4 regions of the Nocardia sp. XZ_19_385 genome follow, and region 1 is predicted to be linked to each of the others. Evidence: riboswitches for the same ligand, from Rfam matches in the RefSeq annotation. Region 1 holds a riboswitch; each other region holds the start of a gene.
What was found. Region 1 has a riboswitch for S-adenosylmethionine ahead of IBX22_RS31610 (GNAT family N-acetyltransferase). Riboswitches for the same ligand answer to the same signal wherever they lie in the genome.

Region 2: it holds a riboswitch for S-adenosylmethionine, as region 1 does, so the genes downstream of both, IBX22_RS19480 (aminotransferase class V-fold PLP-dependent enzyme) here and IBX22_RS31610 (GNAT family N-acetyltransferase) in region 1, are expected to answer to the same signal.
Region 3: it holds a riboswitch for S-adenosylmethionine, as region 1 does, so the genes downstream of both, IBX22_RS15835 (rhodanese-like domain-containing protein) here and IBX22_RS31610 (GNAT family N-acetyltransferase) in region 1, are expected to answer to the same signal.
Region 4: it holds a riboswitch for S-adenosylmethionine, as region 1 does, so the genes downstream of both, IBX22_RS22550 (homoserine O-acetyltransferase) here and IBX22_RS31610 (GNAT family N-acetyltransferase) in region 1, are expected to answer to the same signal.

Annotation. Positions count from the first base shown of each region.
Region 1 covers NZ_JACVEE010000004.1:569,763-575,564, forward strand. Annotated here, with positions in the region: gene IBX22_RS31600 (ABC transporter substrate-binding protein) at 1-506, opposite strand, end outside; gene IBX22_RS31605 (LLM class flavin-dependent oxidoreductase) at 503-1,588, opposite strand; gene IBX22_RS31610 (GNAT family N-acetyltransferase) at 1,585-2,163, opposite strand; SAM riboswitch class I at 2,345-2,439, opposite strand; gene IBX22_RS31615 (hypothetical protein) at 2,655-3,665, shown strand; gene IBX22_RS31620 (glycosyltransferase) at 4,894-5,802, opposite strand, start outside.
Region 2 covers NZ_JACVEE010000002.1:1,454,673-1,460,474, forward strand. Annotated here, with positions in the region: gene IBX22_RS19465 (lipase family protein) at 1-519, opposite strand, end outside; gene IBX22_RS19470 (TetR/AcrR family transcriptional regulator) at 607-1,248, opposite strand; gene IBX22_RS19475 (hypothetical protein) at 1,404-1,697, shown strand; gene IBX22_RS19480 (aminotransferase class V-fold PLP-dependent enzyme) at 1,749-3,059, opposite strand; SAM riboswitch class IV at 3,107-3,221, opposite strand; gene IBX22_RS19485 (LysE family translocator) at 3,348-3,983, shown strand; gene IBX22_RS19490 (Pls/PosA family non-ribosomal peptide synthetase) at 4,125-5,802, shown strand, end outside.
Region 3 covers NZ_JACVEE010000002.1:678,487-684,288, forward strand. Annotated here, with positions in the region: gene IBX22_RS15815 (MarR family winged helix-turn-helix transcriptional regulator) at 1-316, shown strand, start outside; gene IBX22_RS15820 (HAD-IIA family hydrolase) at 313-1,068, opposite strand; gene fgd (glucose-6-phosphate dehydrogenase (coenzyme-F420)) at 1,311-2,321, shown strand; gene IBX22_RS15830 (O-succinylhomoserine sulfhydrylase) at 2,382-3,596, opposite strand; gene IBX22_RS15835 (rhodanese-like domain-containing protein) at 3,622-4,038, opposite strand; SAM riboswitch class IV at 4,054-4,169, opposite strand; gene IBX22_RS15840 (DUF4878 domain-containing protein) at 4,221-4,673, opposite strand; gene IBX22_RS15845 (FAD-dependent oxidoreductase) at 4,924-5,802, shown strand, end outside.
Region 4 covers NZ_JACVEE010000002.1:2,181,287-2,187,088, forward strand. Annotated here, with positions in the region: gene IBX22_RS22540 (MFS transporter) at 156-1,649, opposite strand; gene IBX22_RS22545 (TetR/AcrR family transcriptional regulator) at 1,800-2,504, shown strand; SAM riboswitch class IV at 2,614-2,724, shown strand; gene IBX22_RS22550 (homoserine O-acetyltransferase) at 2,773-3,909, shown strand; gene IBX22_RS22555 (hypothetical protein) at 3,911-4,225, opposite strand; gene IBX22_RS22560 (helix-turn-helix domain-containing protein) at 4,355-4,702, opposite strand; gene IBX22_RS22565 (DUF3017 domain-containing protein) at 4,707-4,952, opposite strand; gene IBX22_RS22570 (RidA family protein) at 5,090-5,494, opposite strand; gene IBX22_RS22575 (carboxymuconolactone decarboxylase family protein) at 5,622-5,802, shown strand, end outside.

The sequences.
Region 1 (5,802 bases):
GCATTGGGCTTGCTGAACTCGACCCGCGCGGTCAGCTTGTCCACCGCGGTGGTGCCGACGTAGTTGATGAGAAAGCCGTTGGCCAGGGGGGCCTTGGCCGCACCGAGTTTGGTGATCGAATCGAAGGTCTTGCGCACCGAATCCGCGGTGAGCGGCGAGCCGTCGGAGAAGGTGACGTTGTCGGCCAGGTGGAAGGTGAACACCTTCGCGTCCGGGCCGGCCTCCCAGCTGCGCGCCAGCCACGGCCTGATCTCGCCGGTCTCGGGATCCTGATCGGTCAGCGAGTCGACGATCTGGCGGGTGACGTAGAGCGTCTGGTTGCTGCTCGCCTGCGCCGGGTCCGAGCAGGTCGGCGCCGACGACAGGCCGTAGCGCAGCGTGCCCCCGGGCTGTGGCGGTCCGGCGTCGCCACCGGCGCCGCCGGTGTCGCTGCCGCAGGCGGCCAGGGTACTGGCCGCGGCGAGCGCGCCGGCGAGCGTGGCGATGCGATGACGGGTGCGGATCACGGTGTAACTCCAGATAATTCGGTCCGGGGGATGGTTCGGCCGGCGGCCAGGGGACGGCTGGGAATGCGGCGGCGCAGCTCGGGCGCCACGGCCTGCTGGAACAATTCGAGGCTGCCGCGGTGCTGGGCTTCGGTGCGTCCGTCGCGTTCGGAGGACAGATGGATCACTTCGTGGCCGAACTGCTCGTGCTGGCGACCGACCTTGTCGAGCACCTGCTCCGGGCTGCCGATCAGCGCCGAGGAGCGGGCGGCGAAGTCTTCGAGGGTCTCGAACACGATGGGCAGGCCGAGCGTGCGCGACAACCCCAGCCGGGCCCGGAAGATCGGGCGATACGCCTCGAGCGCCTCCTGCGAGGTGGGCGCCACGTGGAAGCCCGCGGTGCCCGCCCCGACCAGCGCGTCGGCCGGATCGTGCCCGTAATGCGCCCACCGCTCGCGGTAGTGCCGCACCAGTTCGGCGTAAGGCTCGATGGGGTTGGTGACATTGGCCGAGAACAGCGGATCACCGTGGCGCGCGGCCAGTTCCACCGAATCCCGGCTGGTGGCGCTGCCGTGCCAGATCCGGAGCAACGGCTGGTAGGGGCGCGGAAGGGCTTTGGCCGCAACCAGTTCCGGGCGGAACCGGCCGGTCCAGGTCACCTTGTCGCTGGCCCACAGCGCGCGGAACAGTTCGTACCCTTCCCGGTTGCGGTCCCACTGATCGTCGGTGGTGACGTGGAACAGCTCCGCCTGCGCGGCGCCGTTGCCCTTGCCGATGATCAGTTCCAGGCGTCCGCCGGACAGGTTGTCCAGTGTCGAGTAGTCCTCGAAGGCCCGCACCGGATCGAGCAGGCTCAGCGTCGTCACGGCGGTGAACAGCGTGATCCGCGAGGTGACCGCGGCGATATGACTGAGCAGCACCGGGGGTGCGGCGGACAGGAACGGATCCTCGTGCCGCTCGCCGACCGCGAAACCGTCATAGCCGAGTTCCTCGGCGAGCCGGGCCTGGTCGACCACCGAGCGCAGCCGCTCGTGCGTCTCGGGCAGCACGCCGGTATGCGGATCGGGTGTCCGGGCGACCAGCGTGAACAGCAGGAACTTCATGCGGTCGCCTCCAGATCGGCTGCGGGCAGGACCTTTTCGAACGCGTGCGCGCCGATCTGCTCGGCCGGGAGCGCCGGGTCGAAGAGCGCGGTGTACCCCACAGCCAGGTAGAGCGCGACCGCTTCGGGCTGGCGCCAGCCGGTGGTGAGGTAGATGCGCCGGTAGCCGCGCCGGGAGACCTCGAGCTCCAGCTGCCGCACCACGAAGCGGCCCAGCCCTTGCCGGCGGTGTTCCTTCGAGGTCCAGATCCGCTTGAGCTCGGCGCTGTCGTCGTCGTAGCGCTGGAACGCACCGCCCGCCACCGCTTCGGAGTCCTGGGTCACCACGAGCAGGCCACCGTGCGGCGCCGCGAAACGGGTGGGCGGGTAGTTGCGGAGTTCGTGGTGCATCTGACCGGCGGAGCGGCCGTAGCGGCTGCTGTATTCGACGGCGAGTTCGGCCAGGAGCGGCGTGGCCAGCGGGTCGTCCTGGGCGACCCGGTGCACCCGCAGGCTGCGGTCGGTAAGGCGTTGGGGCACCGGACTCCCCGGTGTTCCGGGCAGCGCCCCGGCTGCGGGTGCGATCGACGCACTCATATCGATGGTCCTCGGCAGAAGAATGAACGCGACCAAGCCTTCGGCGTCGGTCGCACCACCCGGCCAGCGTCGGGTGCGGGTCTGGCAGCGTCAGCGGCGACAAGCCGTCGAGGTGCCGCGGCACTGATCGATGTGCCGGCGTCCCCAGCAGGTGGTGCGGTGTGTGGTGCTCATATCGGGTCCTCCATCGTTCCTGGCGGAAGCACCCGCACCCGGTGTACCGGGGGGTTGCTGCGACGTCGGCGAGCCAGGTCTCTCAATCGCTCTGGATGGTGCTCGAACATCATGGGGAACAAGCGAACTCGGCGACAAGAGTAGAAATCACGGTGAGCGCAGCCCTGGTCACCAGGGGCTAGATGGCGGATTATCGTCGCGCCCCCTGACTGCGGCTCGTCCCGCGCCGCCCGCCCGCCGACCCGCAAATCACCGGCTTTCCGGGTTTGCGGGCTTACCGTTGAACCTCGATCGTTCCGCCGATGAGGAGGTTCCCAGTGCATATCCGCCCCCTCGACTCGGACACCCGGCGCACCCGGGCGTCCATCCCGCGACGCCTCGCCACCGTGGCCACCCTGTCCCTGGGCAGCCTCGCCCTCGGCATCCCAGCCCCTGCCATCGCGCTGCCCGAAACCCCAGCCGCCGTCGATCACGTCCCCGCGGCAACGGTCCTTGCCGATCATGCGTCCGTGGCTGTGGTCCCGGTCGATCATGCGTCCGTGGCTGTGGTCCCGGTCGATCACGCGTCTGTGGCTGTGGTCCCCGTCAATCACTCCTCCACCGCTGCGGCCCTCGTCGATCATGCGTCCGCAGCCATCGTCGATCATGCGTCCGTGGCTGGGGCACCCGTCGATCACGTCCCCGCTGCTGTGGCACCCGCCGATCATGCGTCCGCTGCTGCGGGCTTCGTCGATCCCGCGCCCACCGCTGAGGCACCCACCGACCATGCGTACACCGCCGCGGCGCCAGGTGCTGGGCAATCCGCTCTCGCTGCCTTGCAGGCCCTAGGTGTGACGCCGTTCCTGTACCCCACGGCAGCGCTGTGTACCGGTGCGGGCGCCACCCTCACCAGTCCCGCAGTGGCGGGCGCGGTCCCTGGTCCTTGGCCCGTGCACAGCATCGCGATCCCCGGCCTCGACCTGACCGCCGTGAAATCCGGCCAGACCATGTTCACCTTCGTGCCGTCGGGCCCCAGCCGATCCGACAGCTCGGGCATGCGCGTCGCCTGGCTGAACGTCGACAACGGACGCGGCGGAGTCGCCGCCATGGGCCCGCTGAACGAGGTCTTCGGCCGCATGGTGCCCCCCGAGGTCCCCGCCGCCCTCCGCCCCCTCGCCGAACAAGCCGTCCGCGACTTCTTCCGCACCGCCATCCCAGTAGGCGGCATCCGCGCGGTCCCGGTCGACACCGGCCGGGGCACAGTACTGGCCGCAGTCTTCGGCACGATGGTCAACGGCACCGAAACCTGCTTCTACCTGCCGACAGTCGGCATCACCACGGTCCCCTGACCCTCCGCGAGCGCACTGGGCGCACGTACGGCCGCAGACGCGCCCGCGACTTCGTCCGCGCCGTTGTCCCGGTCGGCGGCATCCGTGCGGTTCCGGTCGACATCGGCCGGGGCACAGTACTGGCCGCAGTCTTCGGCACGATGGTCAACGGCACCGAAACCTGCTTCTACCTGCCGACAGTCGGCATCACCACGGTCCCCTGACCCTGACCCTGACCCTGACCCTGACCCTGACCCTGCCGCGAGCGCGTTGGGTGCACGTGCGGGCACAGACGCGCCCGCGACTTCTTCCGCACCGTCGTCCCGGTCGGTGGCATCCGCGCGGTTCCGGTAGACACCGGCCGGGCCACAGTACTGGCCGCAGTCTTCGGCACGATGGTCAACGGCACTGAAACCTGCTTCTACCTGCCGACAGCCGGAATCGCCACGGTCCCCTGGCCCTTCTGCGAGCGCATTGGGCGCGGCGCACATACGGCCTCAGAAACGCACCCCTGCACCCGCCCGCCTCACCGCACCCGCCCTTGCCTTTCCTCGCTTTCGTGCGCACCTCGCCCTCCACGCACTCCGCACCCCACCCCCGCCCCTGCACCCGCTTCGCCGCACCCTCCGCGCCCGGCACTCACCTCGCCTCAGCGCGCCCCCACCTTGCTCGCCTTGCTGACCTCGCTGACCGCGCTCGCCGCACACACGTCGTCTCTCCTCGCTCTTCGCGCACGCACGTCGCCCTCCACGCACTCTCCGCACCCTCCGCCCCCGCCCCACCGCCCCCACCTCGCCCTCCGGGCCCCCGCGCTCACCTCACCTCAGCGCGCGATGTGTGAGGAGTAGCTAATGCATTGCTGCATTACGGAAGCGGCTGTCAAAAGGGCGATTTCGCCGGGGGTGGATACACCTCTTCGTCTAACTTTGAGCGACAATCGGCGATGCAGGTTGGAGTTGTCGCTCAGAGTTGGAGGACCAACACTGCTGCCGGATAGCGAGAGTGCGGTATCTGAAACTTAACTATTCGCCGAGTGGCGCTTCCATGTCAGTGTGCTGCCGCGAGTGGGCGAGAAGTAGCTGGCATCGTGCTGAATCTCAGGAGTGGCTGGCGAACGGGCGATTTCGTCGAGGGTGGGTACTCCTCTTCGTCTAACTTTGAGCGACAATCGGCGGTGCAGGGTGGAGTTGTCGCTCAGAGTTGGAGGACTAACACCCCTACCGGATAACGGCAGTGCGGTATCTGAAAGTTAACTGCTCATCGGGCGGTGCTTCCAGGTCAGTGTACCGCTGCGGTGGGCAAGGTGTGAGCGGACGGAGAGGGTGGCGTAGGCGCCGACCGATAGCGGATGTGCCAGGGCGGCAAGGATATCCGTGCGGTTCAGAGGCGCGGCAGTTTCGGTGGACCGGGCGAGTAGGCGGCCGGTGACGGCGGCGAGGTAGCCGGTGATCGCTGTCCGGCGTAGGCGGTCTCGGCCGCCGATTGCGGCCAATGGGGGAACCCAATAACCCAGTGCGGCAATGGCTCCCACCGCCCCGGCGGCCAAAGGTGAAGCACCGTAGGCCGACCACAGCCACCGGGTGTAGCCCGCATCGAGTTCGGTTGTGCCACTGTACATTCGGGTGCTGGCCTGCTTGCCTGCCGCGATCAGGGCTGTGCGTCTGCCACTGCGGCGGAGTGCTCGTGCGATGTCCAGATCCTCGGTCGCGCTGGCGGATACCGCGCGATGGCCGCCGATTGCCCGGTAAGCGGCGGTGTCGAATACCAGAAACTGTCCGCACGCCACCGCCATCGACGGCCTATGACTGTGGTTGCCGACGGTGATCGGCAGCGTCGACGCCCACGACCAGCACAGCAGTGGCTGCACTAGTGCCTCGGCCGCCGAACCCACCTGCTGCGCGGGCCACGGCGACACCAATGCCACGTCGCGGCTGCGCAATTCGGATACCGCGGCGGCGATCGCGCCTGGCGCGAGTCGCACATCGGCGTCGAGGAATACCAGAACGGCGGTGTCCGCCAGTTCGGCGAGGCGAGCGCAGGCAGCCGCTTTACCGGTCCAGCCGGGGGCGGGTTCGTCCTCGGAGCGGATCACCAGAAAACGTTCGTCGGACCCGATCGCCTGCGCCGCCGCGGCACCCGTCCCATCGGAGGAGGCGTC
Region 2 (5,802 bases), on a different contig from region 1:
TTGCAGCGCGGCCTGCGCGAAAATGAATTCGGCGGGGGCGACGATCTGCCCGGCGAAGCTGGCGACCGAGAGGAACTGCAGCGCGTAGGACGGCGCGCAGTAACCGGCGAGGGAGTCCTCTGCGATCTGGACGGACAGCAGTTTGCGCGGTTCCGGGGCCGCGCCGCGCGGCTTCAGCACGGTGGCGACGGCCGGAATCGGTTGTCCCGCAGTGTTGTTGGAGCGGTAGGACACCTGCCAGGCGTCGACATTGAGCGGGATGATCCCGAAATTCGCGACGTTGACCTGCCGGATCGCGATGAGACCGCCGGGCTGGGTGTTGGCCACTGCCTCGGCGGGCGGGTTATAGAAGGCCGCATCGAATTCCGGCGGCAGGGGGACCGGGGCCGCGCCCTGGATGGTGGGCTGGGCCGACGGTTCCGGTTCCGCGACGGCCGTGGTGGTCCCGGCCAGTACCGCACTCATACCCACGATCACGGCTGCGGTGCGGCGCAGCACGCGTGATTTCCACTCGGTCATCGTCGACCCTCATCCTTGTTCCCGCATTGAGACACCTGCGTCTCAATGTTGGAGGTCACTATGGCACGAACGTGACGGGGATCGCAATCAGTCCTCGGCGGGTGCCGGGATCAGCAGCGCGAACAGCAGCGTCGACAACATCTCGACGAGGGCCCGCACCGGCGGCCGCTGCTCGTCCATGCTCCAGTGATGGGCCGCGCCATTCAGCGCGCCGATGAATCCGGCCATGGCCGTGGGCCAGCCGCAGGCCGGGGTGTGCACCTCGGGCAGGTTCGCAGCGATTGCCTCGATGGTTCGCGCCCACTCGTCGCGCACCCCGAGCCGGTGCTGCTCGACTCGGTCGCTGACTCCGACCACTTCCACGTAGGCGACCTTGGCTCGGCGGATATCGCTGACCATCGCCGCCAGGTAGGCGGTCAGCCCCGCCGATACCAGCTCCCGAGCCGAGCCGCCGGACGTCTCCGCCGCGGCCGTCGCGACTGCCGCGCGGGCGGCCTGTTGCGCCGCGTCGTAGGCGGCCATCAGCAGGTCTTCGCGGCTGGCGTACTCCTCGTAGAACTGCCGCCGCGACAGGCCCGCCGCCGAACAGATCTCTGTCACAGAACTTTTCGCATAGGACTTGCCGGCGAACACGGTGAGCGCCGCCTCGATGAACAACGCCCGGCGCTCCGCACGTCGCTCGAGGACCGACTGTCCGGAATAGCTGTGCCTGGTCTGTGACGTACCCATCGCCGCACAGCGTAATGCGGAGCGTGGGTCGGACGGCGGCCACGGCGCACTGGGTGGGGATAGGTGGGCGGGCGGTTTGTTCGGGGTCGCGAGTGCGTTCGGTTCTTAGGATCGGGCTCGCTCTGTTGGAAAACACCCCACAAATAGGAGAGTCGATGCGAAGAATCTCGCTAGTGATCGTGGCCGCGGCCGCCATCGGCGTAGCTCTGCAGGGGCCCGCTCTCGCGGCGGCCGATACGGGAACGACCGCGGTCACGGCGCCGCGGGTGACGGCTCAGGATCCGGAGGGCGAGCCGCAGCAGGAAGGCGGGGCGAAGGCTGAGGAGAAGGCCGACGATCAGGGTGCGAGCGAGTCCAAGGGTGGACTCTCGACCAGGATGTCGGATCTCATCCAAACGGTCGATGAGCTGGAAAAGCGACTCGGGGAACTCGAATCCAAGCTTAAGTAGCGGCTGCCGGGCTGCCGCCCGGGATGGTTTCCATCCCGGGCGGCAGTCGGTCTAGAGGCAGGGCGCCGCACCGGCGGCGGCGTCGGCGAAGTCGCGGGTCTCGGGGGTGGGGTTCCAGAGACCGTCGGTCTTGGCGTACTTCCAGCTCGGGCCGTTTGCCACGAGGGTGGCCACGGCCTGGACGAGCCGGTCGACGTCGGCGGAGTTGGACCCGAGCCCGATGCTGGCGCGCAGCGCGCCGTCGAGGCCGAGGCGGGCGAGGAGGGGGTGGGCGCAGAATCGGCCGTCGCGGATGCCGATGCCGTGCTCGGCGGAGAGGTAGGCGGCGACCTCGCCGGGTGCGAAGCCGTTCAGGGTGAACGCGACGATGCCGACGACGTCGGGGCTGTCGGACCAGAGGCGCAGCTGGGTGACGCCGGGGATGGCGGACAGGCCCGCGCGGAGGCGGTCGGCGAGTTCGCGTTCGTGGGAGATCAGGGTGGCGGGGTCGATCTGACACAGGGCGTCACAGGCGGCGGCGAGGGCGGCGGCGCCGAGGACGTTCGGCGAGCCGGCTTCGTGGCGCTGCGGGGCGGGAGCCCACTGGGCGCCGGTGGTGGTGACCTCGCGAACGGCGCCGCCACCGGCCAGGTACGGCTCGGCCTGATCGAGCCAGTCGCGGCGGCCGACGAGGACGCCCGAGCCGAACGGTGCGTAGAGCTTGTGGCCGGAGAATGCCAGGTAGTCGATCCCGCTGGCGCGCAGGCTGATTCGGCGGTGCGGGGCCAGCTGGGCGGCATCGACGAGGATGCGGGCGCCGCACTGGTGGGCGATCTGGGCGAGGCGCTCCAGCGGCAGCACTTCGCCGGTGACGTTGGAGGCGCCGGTGACGGCCAGCAGGGCGGCGGGCTTGCTGCACAGTTCCGCGACGAGTAGCCGGATGGTCTCCTCGATGGTGTCGGCGGCGCGGACGACGCGGCGGCCGTGCTTGGTCCAGGGGAGGAAGTTGGCGTGGTGCTCGATGTCGAGGACCACGGTGTCGCCGGGGACGCAGGCGGCGAGCAGGTTCAGCGAGTCGGTGGTGTTGCGGGTGAAGACGACGACCTGGTCGTCGGCGGCGTCGAGGAAACGGGCGACCGAACCGCGGGCGGCTTCGTAGCACTCGGTGGAGATGCGCGAGGCGTAGCCGGCGCCGCGGTGCACGCTGGCGTAGAACGGCAGCAGCTGCTGCACCCGGTCGGTGACCTGGGCCAATGCCGGGGCGCTGGCGGCGTAGTCGAAGTTGGCGTAGGTGGTGGTTCCGCCCTGCACGAGCGGTACCTGGAGGTCGTCGCCGGATACCCGAGCCAGGGGGGCGCAGGTCTTGGTGGCCACAGCAGTCATCACGTAAATCCCATCGTTCCAGGGACCCGCAATCGAGAGATCGGTCGAGTCCGCGCTTGCCGCGCCCGAATGGGCGTACGGCCGGGTCGTCACCCGGAGCACCCCACCGCGGAGGAGGGTTGCCGACCAGCTAGCCGGGGCTTAGCGCTGGTACTCATGACCTGAACCGAGATTGGCAGACGGACCGGCGTGCTGTCAACCGCCTTGTCCGCAGGCTCCATGGGTGAATGAAAATGCAGTCCTAGGAATAATCTTGCATTCTCGGTGCGGATGCGGTCCCATGGAGGGGTGACACTTTCGCTGCTGCTCAGCTTCGTCGGACTCTGCGTCTTGCTCTCGCTCACGCCCGGCCCGGATACGTTCCTGGTGCTGCGCTACTCGATCGCGGATGCCCGACCGGGGATCGCGGCGGCCGTCGGTTCGGCGCTGGGCGGCATGGTGTGGGCGCTGGTGGTCGCCGCGGGCGTCGCCGCGCTGCTCGAACAGTCCGCGACGGCCTACCGGTTGCTGAAACTGATCGGCGGAATGTACTTGCTGTACTTGGGAATTCGCGCGCTGATCGACCTGCGCAAGCAGCGGAAGGCAGGCAACGAGACGGCGTCGGCGCAAGGGCGCGCGGCCGCACCCGCGTCGATTCGCTCAGCGTTCACTGCGGGCGTCATCTCATGCTTGTTCAACCCGAAGGTCGGCTTGTTCTACCTGGCGGTGCTGCCCCAGTTCCTCTCCGAGGTGACCTTCGTCAACACCCTCGCGCTCGGTGCCATCGAATCCGCCATTGCCGCAATCGAAATGGTGCTGGTCGCGGTGCTCGCCTCGCGGGCCGTCACCTTGCTGCGCAAGCCTGCCGTGCGCGACCGCCTGGAGCAGGCCTCCGCCGGCATCCTCGCCGCCCTCGGTATCGGCACTGTGGCCTCGGCCGCATAGGACCCCGCCGACGCGAAATCCGGCGTTACCGGAGGTACCGTGGACAGTTGGTTACCCGTGGTGTTTGCCCTTTGGTAACCCTGGTCGTGCAAGATTTCCGCCGTCTGCGCTAGGTAGGTCTATGAGAGGTGGGCAGGACGCATGCTCCAGCCGGAGGTCGATGCCGTAGCGGGCGGGGACGCGCTATCGAATCCGTTGCTGCGTGGCACTCTTGCCCCGCCTGCGAGGACCCTGGCCGACATCTTGGCCGCGACCGCCGACACCTATCCCGACGCTCCCGCTATCGATGACGGTACGACCGTCCTCGGGTATGCCGAACTGCTCGCCGAGGTCGACACCGTGGTCGGGCGATTGGCTGCGGCGGGTGTGCGGGCCGGGGACCGGGTCGGGGTGCGGATGCCGTCCGGCTCCAGCGACCTGTATGTCGCGATCCTGGCGGTATTGCATGCGGGCGCGGCCTATGTGCCGGTCGATGCCGACGATCCCGACGAGCGCGCGCGGCTGGTCTTCGGTGAAGCGCGCGTCAGTGCGATCGTGACCGGTGCGGGCATCGAAAGCACCGGGGTCGAAACTGCCACGACGGCACGGGAATCCACCGAGTTGCCGACGCCGGCGGACGACGCGTGGATAATCTTCACCTCCGGTTCGACCGGAACGCCGAAAGGTGTTGCGGTCACCCATCGCAACGCCGCCGCGTTCGTCGACGCCGAGGCCCGGCTGTTCTTGCAGGACGCCCCGATCGGGCCCGATGACCGGGTGCTGGCGGGTCTTTCGGTCGCGTTCGACGCCTCCTGCGAGGAGATGTGGCTGGCCTGGCGGCACGGTGCGTGCCTGGTGCCCGCGCCGCGCGCGCTGGTGCGGACCGGCGCGGACCTGGGTCCGTGGCTGGTGCGCCGCGAGATCAGCATCGTCTCCACCGTGCCGACGCTGGCCGCGACCTGGCCCGCGGAGGCGCTGGACTCGGTCCGGCTGCTCATCTTCGGTGGCGAGGCGGTGCCACCGGAACTCGCGGAAAAGCTCGCGGGCAATGGCAATTCGGAGACCGTCCGGGAGGTATGGAACACCTACGGGCCCACCGAGGCGACCGTGGTCGCGTGTGCCGCACTGCTCAACGGCAAGTGGCCGGTTCGGATCGGTTTGCCACTCGATGGCTGGGATCTCACCGTCGTCGATGCCGAGGGAAATCCGGTGGGGGAGGGGGAATCCGGCGAACTGGTCATCGGCGGCGTCGGCTTGGCCCGGTACCTCGACCCGGCCAAGGACGCCGAGAAGTACGCGCCACTCGCGTCGGTCGGCTGGGAACGCGCTTACCGCAGTGGCGATTTGGTGCGCAATGACCGGGAGGGCCTGGTCTTCCTCGGCCGGGCCGACGATCAGATCAAACTGGGTGGCCGCCGGATCGAACTCGGTGAAATCGACAACGCCTTGCAGCATCTGCCCGGAGTCACCGGCGCGGCAGCGGCGATCCGAACCACCAAGGCGGGCAACAAGATTCTGGTTGGTTACCTGACCGGCCCGGATGACGGCTTCGACGCGGCCCGTGCCAGGGCCATTCTCGCCGAACAGCTTCCGGCTCCGCTGGTGCCCCGTCTGGCCGTGGTTGCCGAACTGCCCACCCGCACCTCCGGCAAGGTCGACCGGAATGCGCTGCCCTGGCCGCTACCCAAGAACAAAGACCCCGATGCCGACACCGTGCTGTCGTCGACCGCGCAATGGGTTGCGGGACTCTGGGATTCGATTCTCGGCGCGGAGGCCACCGGGCCCGATACCGACTTCTTCGACCTCGGCGGCGGTTCGCTGGCGGCCGCGCAGCTGGTTG
Region 3 (5,802 bases), on a different contig from region 1:
CGCGGTGCTGCGGGAACCGCTACCGGTGTCGGGCATCGCGCGCGCGATGGGCATTACTCGCCAGAGTGTGCAGCGCATCGCGGATCTGCTGGTGGACAAGGGACTTGCCGAATACCGCCCGAACCCGGCGCACCGGCGCGCGAAGCTGGTCGACATCACCGACGCGGGGCGGGCCGCTGTGGAGCGCATCAGCCCACCGCACGCCGTGATCGCGGACCGAGTGGTCGGCGAACTGGGCTACGCGGAATTCGAGCGCACCGTCGCGGCGTTGACCCGGCTCGCGGATGTCCTCGACAAGCTCGCCGAGAAGCCCTAGCTGAACGGCTTGTCGGTCCGGCCGACGAGCTCGGCGACCGACTCCACCACCATGGTCGGGCGGTACGGGAACCCTTCCACCGACGCCCGGGTAGAGATGCCCGTCGTCACCAGGATCGTGCGCATCCCCGCCTCCAGCCCGGCGATCACGTCGGTGTCCATCCGGTCGCCGATCATCACCGTCGACTGGGAGTGTGCGCCGATCCGGCGCAGCGCCGAACGCATCATCAGCGGGTTCGGTTTGCCCACGTAATACGGTTCCTTGCCGGTCGCGCGGGTGATCAGCGCAGCCACCGAGCCGGTCGCCGGTAGCAGGCCGTCACGGGACGGGCCGGTGGCATCCGGATTGGTGGCGATGAACCGGGCGCCCTTCTCCACCAGGCGGATCGCGGTGGTGATCGCCTCGAAGGAGTAGGTGCGGGTCTCGCCGAGCACCACGTAATCGGGGTTGCTGTCGGTGAGCACGTACCCGATCTCATGTAGTGCGGTGGTGAGGCCCGATTCGCCGACCACGTAGGCGGTGCCGTTCGGGCGCTGGTCGTTGAGGAAGGTGGCGGTGGCCAGCGCCGAGGTCCAGATCGCCTCTTCCGGGATGTCCAGGCCGGTGTGGCGCAGCCGGGCCTGCAGGTCGCGCGGGGTGCGGATCGAGTTGTTGGTGAGCACCAGGAACGGCGTGTTGTTCGCGCGCAGTTCGGCCAGGAACTCGTCGGCGCCGGGGATCAGCTGATCCTCGTGCACCAGGACCCCGTCCATGTCGGTCAAGTAGGAGAGGATCGGTTCGTTGTCTGGAGTCACCAGTCAATTATCGGCTACCGACCGCAATCGTGGGTCTGTGGAACCCTACGAACTCCCTTCGAATTCGAGTGATTAGCATCGCGTAGCGATTCGATGAGGGGTGGTGGCCGGGCGACGGGCGGGCCTATCGTCGAAGAAGGTCGGTCGAAAGCGGGGACTCCCGCGCCCGGCCGCAGCAGCGAAGCGACAGGAGTGCGCACATGGGTGATCTCAAGCTGGGATACAAGGCGTCGGCCGAACAGTTCGGGCCGCGCGAACTGGTAGAAATCGCGGTGCTCGCCGAGGAGCACGGCCTCGACAGCGCCACCGTCAGCGACCACTTCCAGCCGTGGCGGCACAAGGGTGGGCACGCGCCGTTCTCGCTGGCCTGGATGGCGGCGGTCGGTGAACGCACCAAGCGCATCCAGCTCGGCACCTCGGTGCTCACCCCGACCTTCCGGTACAACCCGGCGGTGATCGCGCAGGCCTTCGCCACCATGGGCTGCCTGTACCCGGACCGCGTCATGCTCGGTGTGGGCACCGGTGAGGCGCTGAACGAGATCGCCACCGGATACACCGGTGAATGGCCGGAGTTCAAGGAGCGTTTCGGGCGGCTGCGCGAAGCCGTCGACCTGATGCGCGCGCTGTGGACCGGCGACCGCACCGACTTCGACGGCCAGTACTACAAGACCGTCGGCGCCTCCATCTACGACGTGCCCAAGGGCGGCATCCCGATCTACGTCGCCGCCGGCGGCCCGCTGGTCGCCCGGTACGCCGGCCGCGCGGGTGACGGTTTCATCTGCACCTCCGGCAAGGGCATGGACCTCTACACCGAGAAGCTGATGCCCGCCGTCGCCGAAGGCGCCGCCAAGGCCGGCCGCGACGTCGCCACCATCGACCGGATGATCGAGATCAAGATCTCCTACGACACCGATCCCGAACTGGCCCTGGAGAACACGCGCTTCTGGGCCCCGCTCTCGCTGACCCCGGAGCAGAAGCACTCCATCACCGACCCGATCGAAATGGAGACCGCCGCCGACGCGCTGCCGATCGAGCAGATCGCCAAGCGCTGGATCGTCGCCAGCGACCCGGACCAGGCCGTCGACCTGATCAAGCCCTACCTCGACGCGGGCCTGAACCACCTGGTCTTCCACGCCCCCGGCCACGACCAGCGCCGCTTCCTGGACCTGTTCCAGCGCGACCTGGCCCCCCGCCTGCGCGCCCTGGGCTGAGCCCAGCACAAAGAAAAACACCCCCCGGCGCACCGGGGGGTGTTTCGTCTCTGCCGTAGCTCAGCTCAGGGCGTGATCCAGGTCGCCGAGGAGGTCTTCGACGTCCTCGAGGCCGATCGAGATCCGGACCACGCCGTCGGTGAGACCGATAGTGGCGCGGCCCTCGGGGCCCATCGCGCGGTGCGTGGTGGTCGCCGGGTGCGTGATGAGGGTCTTGGAGTCGCCGAGGTTGTTGGAGATGTCGACGATGCGCAAGCGGTTCAGCACCTCGAAGGCACGCTTCTTCGCCTCGTCGGCCGGGGCGTTGAGCTCGAAGGTGACCACGGTGCCGCCCGCGCTCATCTGGCTCTTGGCCAGAGCGTGCTGCGGATGCGATTCCAGGTACGGGTAGCGCACCCAGTTCACCGCCTTGTGCTCGTCCAGGAACTGCGCGACGCGCAAAGCCGAAGCAGCGGAGTGGTTCACCCGCAGCGGCATCGTCTCCAGGCCCTTCAACAAGGTCCAGGCGTTGAACGGGCTCAGCGCCGGACCGGTGTGGCGCATCAGGTTTTTCACCGGGCCGTCGATGTAGTCGTGGTCGCCGAGGATGGCGCCGCCGAGGACGCGGCCCTGGCCGTCGATGTGCTTGGTGCCGGAGTAGACCAGCACGTCGGCGCCGAGGTCGAAGCCGCGCTGCAGCAGCGGGGTGGCGAAGACGTTGTCCAGCACCACTTTCGCGCCCGCCGCATGGGCGAGCTCGGAGACCTTGCGCACGTCGACGAGGGTCTGCATCGGGTTGGCGGGCGTCTCGAAGAACACCGCCTGGGTCGGCACCGACAGCGCCTGCTCCCACTGGTCCAGGTCGTCACCGTCGACGAAGACGGTCTCCACACCCCAGCGCGGCAGGATCTCGTTGCACACCACGAAACAGGAACCGAACAGGCTGCGCGCGGCCACCAGCCGATCGCCGGCGCCCAAAAGCGCGCCGAGCGCGGTGAAGACGGCCGACATGCCGCTCGCGGTCGCGAAACACGCTTCGGCGCCGTCGATCAGCCGCATCCGCTCCTCGAACATGGCCACCGTCGGGTTGCCGTAGCGGGAGTAGACGAAGTGCTCGATCTCGCCGGTGAACGACGCCTCGGCCGCTTCGGCACTCTCGTAGACGAAACCGGAGCTCAGGTACAGCGCCTCGGAGGTTTCCTCGAAACCGCTGCGCCGCAAGCCGCCTCGCACGCCGAGGGTGGCCGGGCCGACGCCTTCGGGCAGCGGCTTGTCGAACGCACCACCAGTGATCATGACTGTTCCTCCACAGAACTCGTGGTCACGACTGCCGCCACGGCAAGCCCTGGGCGCGCCAACCGGCGCCACCGCGGTGACCGTTCGCGTCGAGCGGACCCTCGAAGCCTTCGTCAACGTTGTAGGCCGGCGCGATGCCGAGCTGCGTGGCCACGGTCGCCGCATGCGCGGAGCGCTGGCCGGAGCGGCACAGGAACACCACGGGGGCTTCCGGGGCGCGGCCGTCGAGGGCTTTGCTGAGCTGGTCGGCGAAGGCCTGGTTGCGCGCGCCGGTGCCGTCGACCCATTCGATGAGCACGGTGGGGCGCTCGATCGCGGTGGTGTCGGGTACGCCGACGAAGCGCCATTCGGCTTCGGTGCGCACGTCGATCAGGACGGCTTCGGGGTGCTCGCGCAACAGGTCCCACGCCTGCTGCGGGGTGATGTCGCCGGCGTAAGTCATGTCGATCCTCCTGTGAATCCGCACTTGCCGCATCGGGGTTCGGATGCGTGCCAGGTCGTCACCCGGAGCACCCCACCGCGGAGGAGGGTTGCCGACCAGCGAGCCGGGGCTTGGCGCTGGTGCTCATGACCTGGACTGAGATTGCCTGGACAGGGGCCGGGCTGTCAAACACCGGAATCGGGTCAGTTGCAGACCAGCCATTTGCCGTCGGCGCGGACCAGGTTCCACGTTTCGGTGGTCTCCTTGCCGTCCATGTTGGTGGTGACGGTGGCCTTGGCTTTGTCCCCGTTGACGGACTGCCCCTCGATCCTGGCGACCTCCACCGACTTTCGGCCACCCGCCCCGAACTGCGCGGCCAGCGGCGACTTGGCCTCGTCGAACCCGGCGCACGCGGTGCCCGGCGCGGGCACCTCGTCCTGCTGCGCGCGCCCGCCGACGTAATTGCTGACGGCTGCGGAGATCCGGTCCGATTCTGTGACATTTTTCTCAGCCGGGGACAGCAGCCCGCCCGCGAACACCGCCACCAGCACGATCGCGGTCAGCACCGCGGCGGCGATGAACGGCGTCATGGACCGCTGGTCGGTCTGTTCGACCAGGATCGGTTCGTCCTCTGGCTTGGGCTGCTGCTCGGTCATGGTGTCGATGATCCCTTATCCCTGGTCGGCGGCACCCGTGCAGGCGGTCGGTGGCGTCACCGATAGAATCGCGAGACCGTGGTCTGGGCACCATCACCATGTGGCTGTGCGGCACGGGAGCGACCTGGTGGCTTCGCAGTTACGAGCCAGCAGCACCAGCCGCATCGTCAGGGGCAACCGCAGCGGCAGCTCTACTTAGCCTAGGCTAAGAAGGACGCCATTATTTTTCGACCGAAGGTGCGCGTAAGAGATGACCGAACAGAGTGCAGCCACTCGCCCGCTCCGCATCGCGATCGTGGGCGCAGGACCGGCCGGTATCTACGCCGCCGACGCGTTGATGAAATCCGATGCCGAGGTGAGTATCGACCTGTACGAGCGCATGCCCGCGCCGTTCGGTCTGATCCGCTACGGCGTCGCGCCGGACCATCCGCGCATCAAGGGCATCATCACCGCCCTGCACAAGGTGCTCGACAAAGAGCAGGTCCGCCTACTCGGCAATATCGACTACGGCACCGACATCACCCTCGACGATCTGCGGCGCTTCTACGACGCGGTCATCTTCTCGACCGGCGCCAACGCCGACCGCGCACTCGACATCCCGGGCATCGACCTGGACGGCTCCTACGGCGCCGCGGACTTCGTGTCCTGGTACGACGGCCACCCCGACGTGCCGCGCGAATGGCCGCTGGACGCGGAGAAGGTCGCCGTGCTCGGCGTCGGCAACGTCGCGCTCGACGTGGCGCGCGTGCTCGCCAAGACCGGTGACGAACTGCTGCCGACCGAGATCCCGCCGAACGTCTACCAGGGCCTCAAGAACAACAAGGCCGTCGAGGTGCACGTGTTCGGCCGTCGCGGCCCGGCGCAGGCCAAGTTCACGCCGCTGGAGCTGCGCGAGCTCGACCACTCGCCGACCATCGAGGTCATCGTCGACCCCGAGGACATCGACTACGACGCCGGTTCCGAGGCCGCGCGCCGCCACTCCAAGCAGGTCGACATGGTCGCCAACACCTTGGAGCAGTGGGCGATCCGCGACCAGGGCAGCCGTCCGCACAAGCTGTTCCTGCACTTCTTCGAGTCGCCCGCCGAGGTGCTCGGCGCCGACGGCAAGGTCGTCGGCCTGCGCACCGAG
Region 4 (5,802 bases), on a different contig from region 1:
GACAAGCGTACTGCTGCTAACGAACTCACCGCGCGCCAGTACCCCTGAGTGAGAATGGTGACGAAAGTTACTCATTAGTACTTTTGTCCATTATTTGAGAAAGACAAGGTCCGTGTATCGCGAGTCGCTCGCGATACACGGACCGTTTACCCGAATCAGACTCCGACGGGGATTTTCACTTCGTCTTCGGCGCCCTCGATCAGGTTCTCCGGCTTGTCCCGGATCATCAGCGCGATGATCGGAATGGCCAGCGCGAAGAAGCCCGCACCGACATAGAAGGCGACGTCGTAGGAGTGGATGGACGCCCGGGCGACCAAGTTGTCGATACCGGGGTTTTCGGCGACGTAGTCCTTGGCCGCCTGCACCGAGATCGTGGTGAGCAAGGCGGTGCCGACCGCGCCACCGATCTGCTGGGCCGCGTTCAGCAGTGCGCTGGCCACGCCCGAGTCCTCTTCGTCCACCTGGTGCAGTGCGACGGCCTGCATGCCGACGAACAGCGGACCCATGCCGAGCGCGATCAGGAACTGAGCGGGCAGCACACTGGTGGCGAAGCTGTCGCCGAAGCTGAGCTGGGCCAGCAACACCAGTCCGATCACACCCAGCGCGGCGCCGACGATCATCAGCGGACGCGGGCCGAACTTCGGCAGCAGCGCGCTGGTGACGCCCGCGGAGATGGCGATACCGGCCGGGAACGCCAGGAATGCGACACCCGCCTTCAGCGGCGTGTAACCGAGCACGTTCTGCAAGTAGAAGCTCAGGAACAGGAACATCGCGAACATCGCGATCGGGATCAGCAGCGCGGCCAGCAGTGCGCCGCCCCGGTTGATCTCACCGGGAATGCGCAGCGGCAGCAGCGGATTCGCGGTCCGCGATTCGATGAAGACGAACGCGGCGAGCAGTGCGACACCGGCGACGATCAAGCCGATGGTGCTGCCGTCGGTCCAGCCGTGCTCGGCGGCGCGGCTGAAGCCGTAGACGATGCCGATCAGGCCCAGGGTGACGGTGATCGCGCCGGGCACGTCGTAACCGCCGGTGCGGGGCAGCGGCACGTCCTTCAGCACGAAGGCGAACGCGCCGACCAGGGCGAGGATCGCGATCGGGGTGTTGACCAGCAGCGTCCAGCGCCACGAGGCGTATTCGGTGAGCGCGCCACCGGCGATCAGGCCGATGGCCGCGCCGCCCGCCGAGATGCCGGCGAACACCGCGAACGCGCGGGCGCGCTCCTTGGTCTCGGTGAACGTCACCGACAGCAGCGACAGCGCCGCAGGGGCGAGCAGTGCGGCGAACGCGCCCTGCAGGCCACGGCCCGCGAACAGCTGTGCGCCGTTCTGGGCGAGACCGGCCAGCGCGGAGGCGGCGGCGAAGCCGATCAGGCCGATCATGAAGATCTTGCGCCGCCCCAGGTAGTCGGCGAGGCGTCCGCCGAGCAACAGCAGGCCGCCGAAGATCAGCGTGTAGGCGGTGAGCACCCACTGGGTGTTGCCGTCGCTGATGTCCAGATCACGTTGTGCGAAGGGCAGCGCGATGGTGACGATGGTGGCGTCCAGCACCACCATCAGCTGGGCCAAGGCGATCACGCCGAGCGCCCACCACCGGGCCGAGCCGCTTTGTTTTTCAAGAACATCCGCCGCTGGCGCAGTTCGGGTCACGGGTTTTCTCCCTCATCTGGGACGAGCTGTTTCAGAAGTACGCAGACGATCCTGGCACTGTGCGACATTTGGCGTCAAGGGAAAAATGTCGTAGTGCGACATTTGACTCATTCGGCCAAGTGGCGGAATGAGCTGCGTTATGGTGGCGACATGCTCGACGACTCATCGACCGGCCCCACCGCCGATCCCGAACCAGCGCCGGGTGCCAAGGCGCCGGCCGCCGGATTGCGGGAGCGCAAGAAGCAGCAAACCCGGTCGCGGATCATCGAAATAGCGCTCGATCTATGCGATGAGCAGGGCTTCGAGGCGACGACCGTGGAACAGATCGCGAACGCCGCCGATGTCTCGCCGCGCACCGTGAACCGGTACTTCGAGATCAAAGAGGACATCGTCCTGGGCCCGGTCGAGGATTTCGGGCAGGCCATCGCGGGACTGCTGCGGGCCCGGCCGAGCATCGACAACCCGCTGCAGGCGATGTGTGACGCCTATCTGCACATGGTCGACCTGGCCGCGGGCAACGACGCCGATGAGCTCATCTCCTTCCGCCGGTTCCAGAAGATGCAGCGGATCGTGCGCAGCAGCCCGGCGGTCAACGCGCGCGCGATGGAATTCGGCGACCGCAAGGGCGAAGCCGTCACCGCGGCGCTGGCCGAACGGCTCGGGGTGGAATCCGATTCACTCAAAGTGCGTTTGGCCGTCGCGACCTGGCAGATGATGTGTCACATCGCCTTCGACGCCGACCCGGACCTGATCCTGACCGGTGATCCCCAGACCGCGGCGTGTGCCACCCGGACGATCGTGCTCCGCGCGTTCGACGAGCTCCGCGCGCTGTGTAGCGCCCCGCTGTCCAAGTAGTTCCCACGCTGTGTCGTCCCGGCGGTTTCCGACCGGGACCAGCGGTGCTCGCGTGATCTTGTCGACGTGATTTCTACCGTCGACCGACCGCCAGCTACCATGTTCCTCAGGTCATGAGTGCCAGCGCGAAGCCCCGGCTCGCTGGTCGGCAACCCTCCAGCAGCGGTGGGGTGCTCCGGGTGATGACCTGGCTCTCGAAAGACGGGAGCAAGCGCGCTGTTCAGGAGGTCCTCATCATGTGTGCAACCCATGTGATCGGTCAGACGGCGTGACCGTGCAGACCGAACCGAACACCCGACGCCTGTTACCCGCCCCGGACGGCCGGCTCGGCCTGATCCCGATCGGCGATGTGCGCCTGGAGAACGGGGCTGTGGTCCCGGACGTCCAGCTCGCGGTGCAACGCTGGGGCGAACTCTCGCCCACCCTCGACAACGTGGTGCTGGTCGAGCATGCCTTGACCGGCGACTCGCACGTGATCGGCGCCCCCGACAATCTGCACCAGCTGCCCGGCTGGTGGGACGGCATGGTCGGCCCCGGCGCGCCGATCGACACCGACGAATGGTGCGTCATCGCCACCAACGTGCTCGGCGGCTGCAAGGGCAGCACCGGCCCGGCTACCTTGGCGCCGGACGGAAAGCCATGGGGCGCACGTTTTCCCGAGATCTCGATCCGCGATCAGGTGACCGCGGAGATCGCCCTGATGGATCTGCTCGGCATCGACCGGCTGGCCGCGGTCGTCGGCGGTTCGATGGGCGGCATGCGCGTCCTGGAATGGATGGTCGGCGCCCCCGAGCGGGTGGCCGCCGCGCTGGTGCTCGCGGTCGGCGCGCGCGCCACCGCCGATCAGATCGGCACCCAGACCACCCAGATCGCCGCCATCAAGGCCGATCCGGATTGGCAGGGCGGCAACTATCACGGCACCGATCGCGCGCCGATGACCGGCATGGGGCTGGCGCGGCGCATCGCGCACCTGACCTACCGCACCGAAGGCGAACTGGATCACCGCTTCGAGAACCACGCCCAGGGCGCCGAGGATCCGTGGCGCGGCGGCCGCTACGCGGTCCAGAGCTACCTGGAGCATCAGGCCGAAAAGCTGTGCGGCCGTTTCGATCCCGCCACCTATGTGCTGCTCACCGAGGCGATGAACCGGCACGATGTCGGCCGCGGGCGCGGCGGTGTCGAGGCCGCGCTGGCCGCGACTCCGGTGCCGTGTGTGGTCGGCGGCGTCGACTCCGATCGGCTCTACCCGCTGCGCACCCAGCAGGAACTCGCCGACCTGCTGCCCGGCTGTGCCCGGCTCGAGGTCGTGCACTCGCGCGACGGCCACGACGGGTTCCTCACCGAGGCGGCGGCGGTATCCAAGCTGCTCATCGAGACCATGCGACTGGCGCGAGAGAACCGGTAGCTCAAGACGTTTCGAGGGCGCTCCACGGACCTGCGGCCCAGCCGTCGGGTTCGTGTAGCGGTGTACTGCGCCATACGGGTGTCGCCGCGCCGTTGGTGAAGCGGTCTTTGTAGGAGTCGGCGCGGGTGGCGATCAAGTAGTAGCCCGCGAAATCCGCCTGGGGGACAGGCAGATACGCGCATACCAGGCCGGCTGCCATCGATAGGTCCCGGGCGCTGGCCGTCCCGACCGGCGCCTCGCCGTCGCCGCAGATGAAGGCGGCGACTGTCCACAACGGGAACAAGCCGCAGTCGATGCCATCGAACTTGCCTGGCATGCCGTCTCCCTACGCTGGGTCGGTGCATCGGACCGGCCGCCGAGGTCTGGGACGGCACCTTATTAGGCTATGGCTCGACTTTACGCCGGGTGGTCGCCGCAGCGATGCCTCTGAACTGACCTTCCATGGTCATTTCGCTGCCTCGCGCCGCGCTTGCTCGATCCGGTTGATATTGGTTTCGATCCACTCGCGCAGTGCCGCGATGGGAGTGCGCAGGCTGTGGCCGAGTTCGGTGCGGATGTACTCCACGCGCGGCGGCACGGTGGGATGCACTGTGCGTGAGACGAATCCGTCGCACTCCAGTTGGCGGAGGGTTTGCGTCAGCATCTTCTCGGAGACGCCTTCGACGCGGCGTCGCAGATCGGTATGGCGCAGGGTGCCGTCGGCGAGCGCGTCCACGATGAGCACGGTCCATTTGCCCGCGACGCGGTCGAGCACTTGACGCGTGGGGCATTCGGCGGAGTTCTGTTGCGGTATACCCCTATTGCACGCCGAGGGTCTTGATGGTGGCGGCGATGAAGAGGATGGCCGTGCCGAGCAGTGTCAGGGCGGCGACGTCGAAAGGCTTGCTGCGCACCGCGAGCAAGCCGACCCGCGGCGTCGGGAGGGCCAGGCGCAGGGCCGCGGCGAGCAGGGTTGCGCCGCCGAAGAAGAAGGCGCCACGGCGCCAGCGATCCCAGGCCACGAACACCACGGCCACGACGATGACCACGGCCACCAGCACCATGGGCAGGTGCACACGCAGGAATTGCGCGCCCGCTGTGTTCACCCGCCCCGTCGGCTGCGCCTCCTGCCATCCCCCAGGGCCCGGGTGCCGTTCGGCGGAGTCGTCGTCGCTCACGTCAGCGATTCTTGCAGACGTGTCTAATCCAACACTGCGACGCCTTCGATCTCGATGAGATGCTCGGGCGTGAACAGTGCGGCCACGCCGACCAGTGTGACGGCGGTTTCCGGGAACTCGTAGTGCTCCCGGGCCGCCGCGCCCGCCGCGCCGAGCGCTTCGAACTTCGACGGATCCCAATCCACGACATAGAACCGGACGCTCACCAGATCGGAGGCTTTGCCGCCCGCCGCCTCGAGCGCACGCCCGAGGTTGATCAGGGCCTGCGTGGTCTGCGCGGCCAGCCCGCCCGGCACCACCTGACCGGAGGCGTCGACGCCGACCTGCCCGGACAGATGCACGATGCGGCTGCCCGTGGCGACCGTCGCGTGCGCGAAACCTGGTGCGGGCGGCTCGGATCCGGCCGGATTGTGTGCGGTGCTCGGCATGGGATGCAGCCTATCCGGTCCCAGGGTGTGTGCGGTACGACAACCGCCGCCGCACCGAAAGGGCTACTACCGCGCGTAGTTCAGGCGTACGGTGAGAAGACGAAACCAGTACAGGGGGTATGGATCAATGCGTGCACTCACCCGAATCCGCCACTACGCCAGTGCTTTTCGGCAAGCGAAGCGCAACCGGTCGGATCTGCCCGGCTGGCTGGCGCGGCGGCCGCTGATCGGCTTCGCGGTCGCGGTATACGAGACCATGCTGCTCTTGAGCAACCGGCTGGACCCGAAGCTCAAGGAGTTGGCCGAAC